DNA from 3 places in the Exiguobacterium sp. s102 genome. Region 3 is predicted to be linked to each of the others. Evidence: predicted binding sites of a transcription regulator. Region 3 holds the regulator's gene; each other region holds the start of a gene.
The links. The regulator LexA, encoded in region 3, represses DNA repair genes until DNA is damaged. The targets are predictions, from matches to a motif close to CGAACATATGTTCG.
Positions count from the first base shown of each region.

Region 1: a site for LexA is predicted at 2,546-2,559, ahead of KNQ02_RS12195 (NUMOD4 domain-containing protein). Genes of this name have one in related genera too.
Region 2: a site for LexA is predicted at 1,574-1,587, ahead of addB (helicase-exonuclease AddAB subunit AddB). Genes of this name have one in related genera too.

Region 1 covers NZ_JACSML010000005.1:6,234-10,492, reverse strand. Annotated here, with positions in the region: gene KNQ02_RS12210 (DNA/RNA non-specific endonuclease) at 1-412, shown strand, start outside; gene KNQ02_RS12205 (GGDEF domain-containing protein) at 450-1,541, opposite strand; gene KNQ02_RS12200 (hypothetical protein) at 1,708-1,887, shown strand; gene KNQ02_RS12195 (NUMOD4 domain-containing protein) at 1,954-2,481, opposite strand; gene KNQ02_RS12190 (DEAD/DEAH box helicase family protein) at 2,619-3,200, shown strand; gene KNQ02_RS12185 (hypothetical protein) at 3,223-3,519, shown strand; gene KNQ02_RS12180 (hypothetical protein) at 3,573-3,902, opposite strand; gene KNQ02_RS12175 (DNA alkylation repair protein) at 3,905-4,259, opposite strand, start outside.
Region 2 covers NZ_JACSML010000002.1:65,853-70,111, forward strand. Annotated here, with positions in the region: gene KNQ02_RS05340 (competence protein ComK) at 1-116, shown strand, start outside; gene KNQ02_RS05345 (hypothetical protein) at 237-647, shown strand; gene KNQ02_RS05350 (hypothetical protein) at 720-1,058, opposite strand; gene KNQ02_RS05355 (truncated hemoglobin) at 1,118-1,498, opposite strand; gene addB (helicase-exonuclease AddAB subunit AddB) at 1,637-4,259, shown strand, end outside.
Region 3 covers NZ_JACSML010000002.1:478,694-482,952, reverse strand. Annotated here, with positions in the region: gene tkt (transketolase) at 1-484, opposite strand, end outside; gene KNQ02_RS07495 (DUF896 domain-containing protein) at 692-928, opposite strand; gene KNQ02_RS07490 (YneB family resolvase-like protein) at 1,042-1,695, opposite strand; gene yneA (cell division suppressor protein YneA) at 1,742-2,029, opposite strand; gene lexA (transcriptional repressor LexA) at 2,237-2,851, shown strand; gene KNQ02_RS07475 (metal-binding protein) at 2,882-3,355, shown strand; gene KNQ02_RS07470 (MIP/aquaporin family protein) at 3,534-4,235, shown strand.

The DNA.
Region 1 (4,259 bases), on a different contig from region 3:
CGAAGCGATCATCCGCTATGAAACGACGAAAACGCAAATTCCTTCGAGTTATCAGTACACGTACACAATCAAAGGCAACGTCATCGTCGACAAGTTCGATAACGTCAACCCGGATGGTGTCAACGCGTCGCTCGGTCTGACCGAGAGTCCGGAAAGTAAACCGAAGGCTGAACCAAAGGCAGCGCCAAAAGCAACACCAAAAGCTGAACCGAAGGCGAAAACACCTGCCGCTTCGACACCAAGCACGACGCCGGAAACAGGCGGTGACGTCTCAAGCGTCGATGCGAACGGAAACGGACAAGTCACAATCCAGGAAGCGAAGGATGCCGGTTTCAGCATGCCGATCCGGAGTGACCACTGGCTCTATCCGTACATGCGGGACAACGATAACGACGGCATGGTCGGTGAATGACAACACGAAAAGGCAGGCTCCGCGGAGCTGCCTTTTTTTAATTATGTGTCACATCATAACCGACGACTTTGTTGCGCCCCGTCTGTTTTGCCTGATACAGCGCCTGATCGGCTTTTTGGACGACTTCGAACGCCGTCTTGGCTTGATCGGACGATGCGACACCCATCGAAAGCGTGACATGGAAAGCCGGATACGGTTTGAAGATGAAGTGTTGATCGGCGCACGCCGTCCGGATCCGTTCCCCGAGTCGCTCCGCTTCACGGTGCGAGATATCCGGCAGGACGACGACGAATTCCTCGCCGCCATACCGGGTGACGAGTCCCGTTTCCGGACAAAACGTCGTCAACAGATGACTGAGTTGCCGTAAGACGACATCCCCGCCATCATGTCCGTATTCGTCATTGACCGACTTGAAGAAGTCGATATCGACAATCAGGACCGAGAAGGCATACCCGTGTTTGTCATAGTCGGCCAATGTCTCATCTAGTTTCCGCCGATTGGCGAGATTCGTCAGACTGTCCGTCAAGGCAAGCTCCTGCTGGGCTTGGACGAACTGGAAATGTTTCCGTAACTCCTGCAGGAAACGAAACGTCACGTACCCTCCGAGAAGATTGAAGATGATGTAGACGAATGACATCTCGAAAAACCGAATGAACGTATCCGTCAACAAGTACAGGGCCGGTAAGCTGTAGCCGATTCCGATGCTCAGTAGGACAAGGTAGTCTTTAAACGTCTGGGCAGCAAAGCGACGGTAAATACTTGCCGTGACGAGTAAAGCAAGACAAATCAGCGTCGCGAGAATCAAACCTTGGTAGACACCGGGTGGCGTGACGAGAAAACGGGCCCCGATGACGGCGACCGTCGTCAATGCGCCACTGACCCAGCCGCCGTAATAATACGCCGTGACGAGCGCGACGAGTCGTAAATCAATCTTCGCTCCATCGTAGGAGATACTGTTTAAGACGAGCAGTGCCCCGATCACGCTTGCAATCAATCCGACGGCAAGTCGGATCCGGATGGAGGAGTGCGGTGAAATGCGTTTGATGTTGCGCATCGGTAAGAAAGCGAACAGCAGGGACGTAATCAAAAGGGAAAAGTTTAATAGAAACTGGTTGAACTGACTCAACACGCCGATCGACATCCCTTCAAAAAAACAGCTTTTTCTGTCTATATCTTCTTTATCGTCTTACCGGAACCCTTTTTCTAGCCGTTTTGTAGGTTTTCCATTTTCTTAAAGGGGAATAATTATGACAGTCGCATCTGTTAATTCGTAAAAGGGGGAACTACTTGTGGACATGAACGAAGAAAAACGAAAAAGTAAAATGCCTTTCTTCATCGGGCTCGTCATCGTCATCTTTTTAATCGTCGCCGCTGCGTTAATCATCTACGTCACGTCTGAACCGAAAGAGGAAACGCAACAACTCCTCCAACTGACGGTGAGCCAAGTCACGCCGTACTTACCACTTGCCGGCTAACGAGACCTTACTTTTTTTCAACCAAAAGGGCAGACCGATTTTCTTCGGACTGCCCTTTCCTTTTGCCTACATGACATACCGCGCCTCTTTCTTATCGATGATATTGCGGACCCGGTTTTCAGTCACCCCGTACACGAGCGCAAGCTTTCGAATCGATGCTTCGCCCGCCCGGTAGCGCCGCCGGATCTCCCGAATCTGCCACGCCGACAATTCGACATGGTCCGTCAACAGCAGATCGAATTCAGCGAGCAAGGAAGCATAGGCTTGACTCGGCGAAGGCTTGACCGACAGATTATCGATGTGGTCGTTCAACCGGTCATGATCCGCCCGGACGAGACGTTCCTGGCAGGCAGTCGGGTCAAGAAACGCCCGGGCGACGAGTTCACCGACGTAAAACCGTTCACCACGCCCCTGCTGATACAGCGTCACTTTCCGGTAGCCGTCCTGATTGATTCGCGGACGCAGGACGACACCCGTGCGCCGCTGTTTGACGCCGCGGCTCGTCTCGACAATCCGGTCGAGCGAACGGACGTTGCCTGACGTCGAGACCTGATAACTTCCCTCATACCCCTGCACCATCTTCCAATGTTCCATATGAGCAATGACCTCCATTCGGTCCTAAAACGCCAACAGTTCTTACTCCCATTATACAACAAAGCGAACAAACGTTCTAATTTTAATGTTCCTTTTTTGTATGGTAATCTAACAAAAAAAGGAAACGGGGTCTTTTGATGAAATTTGTTTTATTGCTCGGTCCGCAGGCGGTCGGAAAAATGACGATCGGTCAGGAACTGGAACGGTTGACCGGGATGAAGTTGTTTCATAACCACCAGACAATCGATTTGTTGTTGCCCTATTTCGACTTTTCAAAGCCCGCCCATCACAGGCTGAAGGACTTGATCCGCCGGGAGATGTTCAAGGAGATGGCGGTCAGTGATCTCGAAGGTGTCCTCTTCACGTTCCTCTGCCTGTTCGGGGTCGAGGGCGGGGGAATCGAATTCATCGAGGAGACGGTCGCGTTGTTTGAAGAGGCGGGTTCCGACGTCTATATCGTCGAACTCGAAGCATCCGTCGCGACTCGTCTCACGCGGAATACGACGGAAAACCGCCTCACCCATAAGTTTACGAAACGGGATCTCGCCGCTTCCGAAAACGACTTGCTCGAGACGGCAGACGGCTACCGGACGTCCTCCCTGCCAGGAGAACTGCCGTACCCGAACTACTTCCGCCTGGATACGGAAGGACGCTCTGCCGCTGCAAGTGCCGAAGCAATCTGTGCCCGCTTCGGCTGGTCTTACACACCCGTCAGGTAACGTCATGAAAGGGGAATGCCGCTTGAAGTCGCACCGGAACGAATACCACTCTCTGATCCTGACTTTCATCCTCTTGATTGTCAGCATCCTGCTGTTCTTCGGGCTGAACGGACGGACGTTCCCGAATATGAGCCTTTGGGTCCCGATCAGTCTGTATTCGCTCGTCGGCGTCGGCTATGTGATGTCACTCCTGATTGCGCTCCGGTTGAAAAACACTGTCATCAAGACCTTCAGCCTGCTTGCCACTCTGATGCTGTTGCTCCCGCTCGTGATTTGGGTTTATCTCCTGCTGCTCGCGAACGGCATCTCGGAACCTTAAAAAAAGAGGACAAGCCGTTCGCAGTCTGCGACGCGGATTGTCCTCTTTTTCGTTTAGTGCGTCAAGGCTAACGAAAATCCGTCATCCGTTCTCTCAAATCCACTCTTCTCCCAAACGACGGCTTCCCCGCCTCTGCCCGTCACGGACGGTAACAATAATGTCCGTGCCAGATACGCCGTGATGACCCTCAAGGCTTCTTCAACGTAGCCGGCGGCGTCAGACGGATCGATTGCGTCATAGCTGAGTTGCTGACCGGCTAACTGCATCGTCGCAACCTGTTGGTGCTCGTCCCGCAGCTCCAATGTCCAAACACAGCCGTCTGTCGTATCCACCGCTTCGATGTGTAAGCGGGACGTCGTAAAATCAGGATGGCGTCCGTTCATCTTCATTCCTCCCCTGTCACGTCAAACGTTGCCGTTGCGTAAGCTTGCCCATTAATCAAGATGGTCACACGATGCGTCCCCGGATAGTGGACACGTGTCGTCAAGTTACGAAACGATTGCCTCTTCGTGAATGTCTCCCGCTCACGGACGAGCCGTTCACTGATTCGGAAGACCTTCCGACTCGTTTTCCGCTTTTTGAAATAGTCAATCGCATATTCAATCCGCAGGACTTGCGGTTCCGTCGTCGCGAGGCTAAACGTAAATGACAGCTCGCCCCCGATCGGCAGCGACGGTGTCACCGTCAAATCATCGACCGTGACCGTGCCGCGTGTCACGAGACCAAATGCCTTTAGGACG
Region 2 (4,259 bases), 410 kb from region 3:
AGCGGATTGATACGGCCGCATCTGCCTATAGTATTGAACGACAGCGGATTAAAACCCTAGAATTAGCTTACGAAATGCAACGACGCTTCCAGGGGACGGGACATGAACACGTTTAAAAAGTGCAGAAAAGTGGAACACTCTAACAGGAAACGTTACCAATGAGAGCGAAATGAACTTGAGTAGAAACTGAATGCGCATTGAAGGGGAGGTGAAGCGGCCGATCTGGTCGCTACACGATGAATGAATCATATGAATGGTTAAACCGTAGAAAATTACAGCCGGGCTTCGGTGTTAATGGAGGACGCCGTTTTATTAGTTCACGGATCGTCCGTCCAGAAAACACGCCCGGCAAACGAATTAAAGATATTAAGCGAACACGCCAACTCATCGTCGACGAGGCAGGAAATCGACGTTGGGTGACAAAGCGAGTAGTCGTCACAGATGCATCAAAACATATGACGATTAACCGCCGCACATCGATTGCGCAAAAAGAAGTAACAGAATCTCGCTTAGAGCAAGTGAAGCAAAAATTATCTTCGAAGAAAGTATTGATTCCCGTTTTAGCGGCGACAGGGCTTGCCGTTGCCGGAGGGGTACTCGCATATGTACTTCGTCGCAAAAAAAGAAACACTCACGAGAGTGAATAAACAAGCGTATAAGAAAAAAGCCGCGTCCCTCATTTAATCCAGGGACGCGGCTTTCTCTATACATAACCTATCTTAAAGGAAACGTTTTCGAATCGAAGTTGAGAGTGCTTTCTCTGCAATTTCTTCGAGCTGTTTCAAATTCGTCGCGTCAAAACTATCATTATAGAAGCGACCAACGAATTCGACACGATCATAATCGAGTTCCTTGAAAATCAAATGCTTGTGGTCATCATAAAAGACGACACGGAAGTAATCAGAACCGCGCTCTAATGTGACGAGCCCTTTAATATGTTCGAGTTTCTTTTGCTCGTCAGACTTTTCCTCTTCAACCGGTTCCTCTGCAGTTTTCGCCTCTGCTTGTTCGAGTGCCGATTTCACTAAATCAGGTTTCTTATCTTGTTCTTCAGTCATAATTATCGCCTCCATCTTTCATTTTACATGGAAATGGACAGATGAGAAAGAAAAATCCCTCACGGTTCCTGATGAGCCTCACAAATCCGTAAGACGTTTAATGCACCAATTCGTAAGCGCTCCATCAAACGTTCAGCTACAGCTCGATTGGAAAGTGTCTCATAGATGGCCACTTCCATCAACTCCATCCAGCGAAAGGCGTGTTGCTGTTCAATTGGTAAGAGTCGGTGAATCATCGCTAAATTCGTCCGCGAATCATCTAACTCATATTGGCGTGGACCACCTGTTAAGTGTGTCAAAAAAATAACTTGCGCCTGCTCGACACGTTGACGATCATCAGGAAAAATCGGACGAAGTATGGGGTCGGCATAAACAAGTTGATAAAAGCAAGCGACTAGCTGTTCAAGCATCGGTTGTTTTCCGATGTCATCATATAGCATGGTATTCCTCCTGTCTAACTAATTTTAATTGGCTTCAGTGTAGCAAAAATAAGTAGAAAAATATAGCTTCAAAAACGGACGTTTGTTCGTGTTTTATGAGATAATGACGTATACAAAAACGAGCTAAGGGAGGAACTGATGACCATGAATCATATGCACCTCGGTCGTGCCGGAACCGGAAAAACCACAAAATTAATAGAGACTGTAATCAATGAGCTCGAGGAGCGACCACTTGGAGAGCCGATTTATTTTATCGTCCCCGATCAAATGTCATTTGAGATGGAACGTCGAATTGCGACGGATGCCCGCCTATCTGGATTAGTACGGATGGAAGTCATGAGTTTGCGGCGCTTTGCTTTTCATATCATGCGGGATCATGGCAATCAGGCGATTCCGTTTTTAGACGAGACAGGGACACAGTTGTTATTACGTCAAGTGGTCGAAGAAGTTGAAAATGAGTTAAAGATTTTCAAACGGACAAAGAATATGCCAGGGTTTTACAAGGGGCTTGATGAACTGATCGCTACGTTCAAACGTTCGCTCGTCGCTCCAGACATGTTACGTCAAATTAGCGGACTTTCTCCGGAACGCTCGCCGAAACTAAATGATTTAGCTCTGATTTATGAGCGGTTCTCAGAACGCATCGTGGATAAAGCGCTTCATGCAGATGATTACTATACAACGTTACTCGACTTGTTACCGACAGCAGGTCTTGGTAATACACAATTCTTTATTGATGGTTTCTATGAGTTTTCGTTACAGGAACAACAGGTGTTGCTTAAATTGATGGAACTAGCAAAAGAAGTGCATATCAGCTTTACAATCGATGTGAGCGATCCCTATGCGAAACAGACGGAGTTTGGGGTCTCCCAACGTTGTTATATGCAATTGCTCGAACAGATGCAAGACCGACAGCTCGAGCATGAAGAGGTCCATTATGAACGGACGATTAAGTTCAAGTCGGAAGGACTACAAACATTAGAACAATCATTGATGAGTCCTGCCTATCCTCCTGTCGATCATCAAGTGGACGGGGTCACGGTGACAGCTGCCGTCAATCGCCAAGTTGAAACGGAAGCCGCTGTCCGCCAGGCAATCCAACTCGTGCGCCAGCATGGTTACCGGTTCAATGAAATTGCTTTTATCGTACGACATCTTGAACCGTATGCGGATCATTTAGAACGTGCGTTTCAGCTCTATGATATTCCGTATTTCCTTGATAAGCGGGAAACGATGATTCATCATCCGATTGTTGAATTGATTCAGTCTGCTTTAGAGCTCGTCGTCGCCGGTTACCGTGAAGAAGCAGTCTTTCGTCTGCTGAAAACGGAATTGATGCCACTCCCGGCAGATGATCAACGGCTCGCGCTTGATCGATTAGAGACGTTTGTCTTAGAACGTGGCATTAAAGGCACGATGTGGCAAAAGCCGTGGCAATTGAAACGACGCTTAACGGATGAAGTCAGTCTGACGGCGGAGGAACTCGAAGAAGAGGATGAGTTAAACCGGATGCGTCAATTCGTCGTCGATGCGATTACACCGTTACAAGACCGGTTGAAGAAATCAAAAACAATGAGTGAACATACGCGTTCGCTTTATCAGTTCCTTGAAGAACACCAGTTGACAGATCGGCTGTTCAGTTGGAAACAAGAGGCGCTCGAGCGCAATGAGCTCAGTCATGCCCGGGAACATGATCAAGTATATGAAGCGGTCTTACATTTACTTGAACAACTCGAAGCAGCAGCTCCTGAGACGGAACTGTCGACAGACTTATTCGTACAAATGGTCGAAACCGGACTTGAGAGTCTGCGCTTCTCACTCGTCCCACCATCGCTCGATCAGGTCATCGCGACGGATTATGTCCGGGGGCGTTTACAACGAGTAAAAGTCGCATTTTTACTCGGCGCGAATGATGGTATGATTCCGTTCGTCGAAGACCAGTCGAAACTATTGTCGGAAGGAGATCATGATTTCCTTCACAATCATGGAGTTCCGGTCGGTAAAGCGTCACTGGATGTCTTTGATGACGAATTATACTACCTGTACCACGGAGTGACGGCACCGAGTGAATCGTTGTATATCAGTTATGCTCTTGTTGATGAGGACGGGAAGGCATTACAACCAGCCTCCATCGTGAAACAAATCAAGTACCAGTTACTGCAAGACCGTCCTGTCAAAACACACTTCGCAGAAGCAGGAGAGCATGCACCAAATGATCAATTCGATTTCGTAACTGATCCCGACCGAGCGGCGGCTGCGACGGCAATCGAGTTACGCCGTTTACAGCGCCGGTATCCGATTCAATCGTCATGGTTTGATGTCTACAATGCATTGCTCGAGAATGGTCAAGGACGAGAACGAATGGCGTTACTCGTCGATGCGTTATTTTATCAAAACCGAGCAGATGAACTTCCAGACGACTTAGCACGTTCCCTTTACGGTGACAGCATCAAGGCGAGTGTCTCTAGATTTGAGACGTATAATGCGTGTTCCTATAAGCATTTTGCACGGTATGGGCTACGTTTGAAGGAACGAAAACTATATAAATTCGAGGCACCCGACATTGGAAATCTATTTCATGGCGCGTTAAATGATTTGTCCGTCAACATCAAGGAGTCCGGCAGAAAATGGCGTGATTTAGATGATGCATCGTGCACAGAACTTGCGAAAAATGCCGTGGAAAAAGTGACACCAGACATTCAAAATGCTATTTTGATGAGTTCGAATCGGTTCGGATACATTCAGAAAAAATTAACGGATG
Region 3 (4,259 bases):
CTCCGCAAATGCCGTATGTGAAGTGATCGACGACGTTTAAGTCGTCACGGTTGTATTTCGCTTCGAGGTGACGTTCTGCCATCGCCATACCGACGGCCATCGCGATGCCTTGTCCGAGTGGACCAGTCGTCGCATCGACACCTGCTGTGTGACGGTATTCCGGGTGACCCGGTGTTTTTGAGTTCCATTGACGGAATGACTTCAAGTCATCCATCGCGAGGTCGTATCCTGATAAATGGAGGAGTGAGTAGAGAAGCATTGAACCGTGTCCTGCTGAAAGTACAAAACGGTCACGGTTAAACCATTCTGGATTTTTAGGGTTGTGGTTCATATGATCCGCCCATAATGTAAATGCCATCGGTGCTGCACCCATCGGCATTCCCGGGTGGCCCGAGTTCGCTTTTTGTACTGCATCAATTGATAAGGTACGAATCGTATTTACTGCTAATAATTCTACTGTTGTCATGTTCGTCAAAACAATCATCCTCTCTCTTTTTCACAAATTCTATATCATTTTAGCACACACAGAAATGTGATACAACTTTTCTAAATAGTATGTCACATTAAAATGAATGCGCTCTCTATTGCCCTTTACAAGCGACTTTCATGATACACATTACTGATTTTCCCATTAAAAAAGCTACCTCGCTCACGGATTGAGCGACGCAGCTTTCGTTCATACAAAACTTGCTTACTGTTTATTGCGTTCTTCTTCTTGTGCTTGCTTCAATTTTTCAGGCGTAACATCCGTTCCTTCTTCATCAACGATTTTGATGCCCATCATTTGATTTTTGAACGAACCACGAAATGCTTCTAAATAGGCCGTTCTTAATTCTTTTTGTTCCGCCGTCTCAGCTTCCGTTAACGGTTCGACTTTTGATTTATTGGCAAGTTCATTAATTCGATCGAGTTGTTCTTGTGATAACATAATATCCCTCTTTCTCTTTGACTCAACGCGGAGCACTTTAATAGTAACCTTACTGTAAAAGACCCGAAAAAAAAAAGCAAGTTTGTCGCGTCAAGATGACACAACACCTGCTTTCATTCATAAGACTGGACAACTTCTTTATATTCAAGATAACGCCGGTTGACCGTCGCTTTCGAAATATCATGCCCCATGCCGCGTAAGGTCGTCGCGATGTCAGCAAACGTCAAACCAAGTTCACGTAATCGAACGATTTCTTCAATCGGGACTTCCTTTCGACTGCGGCCGGCATTCTCGCCTTGCCGATTGAGATTTTGTTCGGGTCTAAAACCATTATCGACAGCCCGTCGCATGCCGCGTGCGATTTTTGCATTGTGGAGCTTACGCTGGTATTCCTCAACGAGTGAAACGATTTCGAGGACCATCGCTTCCGCATCTGCCAGTTTGTATTCACCGTCTGACTCCATCGTCATCAACTGGACATCATGTTTTTTGAACGTATGCAAAATCGCGATTTTGGCGTTTCCTCTTCCGATTCGTGTATCGTCCGTCACGAGCACCGCTTCCACCAGATGACGCGTTACATAATCAAGAACGGTCAACATCCCTTCTCGCTCTACATCATAGCCACTTTCTTTTTCGACGATGATATCTATGATTTCAAATCCTTTTGTTAAAGCGAGTCCCGACAGTTCTGCTCTTTGCCGCTCCAGTGAGCTCTCTTGTGCTTCTTTTTCCGTCGAGACGCGACAGTAGATTACTACTTTCATCGTACCTCACACCCCTGTTCGTTCATTCAACAACTTTTATATTCTGTCATTGTTGTGCGATTGGTACAACGATTTTGTCTTTCGAAATGACATGTTTTGTTTCGAGTTCATTGTTCTTGATCAGCCAGTCGATGTATTCCTGGTTCGTCATCGAACCATCATTGTAGACTTCTGCAACTTGTTCGACCGTTACGTTCTCATCGACCGTGACTGACGCCGTGAGTAATCGGTGGACCTTTTCATCCGGTCGTGGTGTTAAAAGAAAAAGAATGAAAGCAAAACTGAGCGTATAAAACAGAATTGAAAAGGCATGAGTACGAATAGAATGAATCATCATGAATCCCTCCAAATAGGTTATTAGAATAAATGTTCTCGGAACAATTGTTCGCATAATCTATAATAAACACAGAACCAGTGTTCGGTCAATACAAAAACATCGAACAATTGTTTGTACGCTCATTTGTTCTATGTTATAGTAATTCTAGAAACATATATTCCTAAATCCTAAAAAAAACCAATCCGGAAAGAGGTGGCAATTCGTATGCGGAAAATGTCTAAACGTCAACAAGAAATCCTTGACTACATCATCGCTGAAGTGAAGTTAAAGGGCTATCCACCTTCAGTTCGCGAAATTGGTGAAGCTGTTGGTCTTGCTTCAAGCTCAACGGTACACGGTCATTTGGATCGTCTAGAAAAACGTGGACTGATTCGCCGTGACCCGACGAAACCACGCGCGATTGAAATATTGCTTGATAAACCTGAAGAAATCAACGAAGCGATCGTCCATGTCCCCGTTATCGGCAAGGTAACTGCCGGACTTCCGATCACTGCGATTGAAAACATAGAAGAGCATTTCCCACTCCCTGCACATTATGTAGGAAATGAAACCGTCTTTATGTTGACGATTGATGGCGAATCGATGATTAATGCAGGTATTCTTGATGGCGATCGTGTTATCGTGCGTCAACAAAACACAGCAGAAAACGGGGAGATTGTCGTTGCGATGACCGAAGATAGTGAAGCGACAGTCAAACGGTTCTTCTTAGAAGATCAACAGGTACGTCTTCAACCAGAAAATGACTCGATGGACCCGATGTATTTCGATAACGTGTCGATTCTTGGCAAGGTCATCGGCGTTTACCGGACGATTCACTAAGAGAGGGACCAGCTAAGCTGGTCTTTTTTCATGCCTTCTGGAAATGTACATGATACGGTCAACTCCGTTGCCCTAACGGGATATGTTGTTTATTCGGTCGCAACGAACCAAACGGATTGGCTCCCGACCGCTGTCGGAATCGCCGTCGGGACCTTATGGCTTTCGCCCGACTTAGACTTAAAATCGGAACCTTACTATCGTTTTGGCCCTTTGCGTGTCCTTTGGATGCCATACGTTAAAATTATGCCGCACCGCTCCATCTGGTCGCATGGCTTAATCATCGGAGATGTCATCCGCCTACTCTACAGTGCCGCTTTATTGATTCCGCTACTCTTTTTAGCCTTCTATAGTGAAATCATCCAAGCAAGCACGGTCGACTCATTGATTGACGTCATGCCTGCTTTTATTATCGGTGTGATGACCGCAAGTACGATTCATATCATCCTTGATCATACGAGTAGTTGGTTCCGCCCTAAAAAGAAACGAAAAAAACGTCGATCCTGACTTTTTCCATTCAATCATGGAAAAAGTCTTTTTATTATCCAATTCTAATTTTTTTAAACCTAAATATTGAAAATTTCGATTCCTATATTTCAATTATTTGTATTGAAAACGTTATCAATTCGGGTTAGGTTTAAATAGAAAGGCATTATTCGCTTTAATCCAAAGGGAGGGTTTTTGCATGAGTAATTTTATTAGTGAGATGATGGGAACATTGATTCTCGTCCTACTCGGGGATGGCGTCGTCGCCGGTGTCGTTCTGAAGAAAACCAAGTCTGAAAATGGTGGCTGGATTGTCATCACGCTCGCTTGGGGTCTCGCCGTTATGACCGGTGTTTACGTCGCGGCATCCAGTGGTGCCCACTTGAACCCAGCGGTTACTTTGTCGCTCGCGCTCAATTCTGACTTACCGTGGGCAGATGTACCTATCTATATCGCTGCTCAACTTGTCGGAGCATTCCTTGGCGCAGTACTCGTTTGGCTTCATTACATGAAACATTTTGAAGCGACAGAAGATCAAGCCGCAAAACTCGGTGTCTTCGCGACAGGTCCAGCAATCCGTCATACGGGATCAAACTTAGTATCTGAGATCATCGGGACATTCGTTCTCGTCTTTGGTATCTTGGCGCTTGGAGCGAATACGTTTGCAGACGGACTCAATCCATTGATCGTCGGTCTCCTCGTAGTCGTCATCGGTCTTTCGCTCGGTGGTACGACGGGTTATGCAATCAACCCTGCCCGTGACCTTGGTCCACGTATCGCCCACGCGATCTTACCGATTCCGGGTAAGGGATCATCAGACTGGGGTTACTCATGGATTCCGATTGTCGGACCAATCATCGGAGGCGCAATCGCCGTCTTCATCTATCAACTGCTATTTTGATTGAGCATTAGGTATCTTAACTAT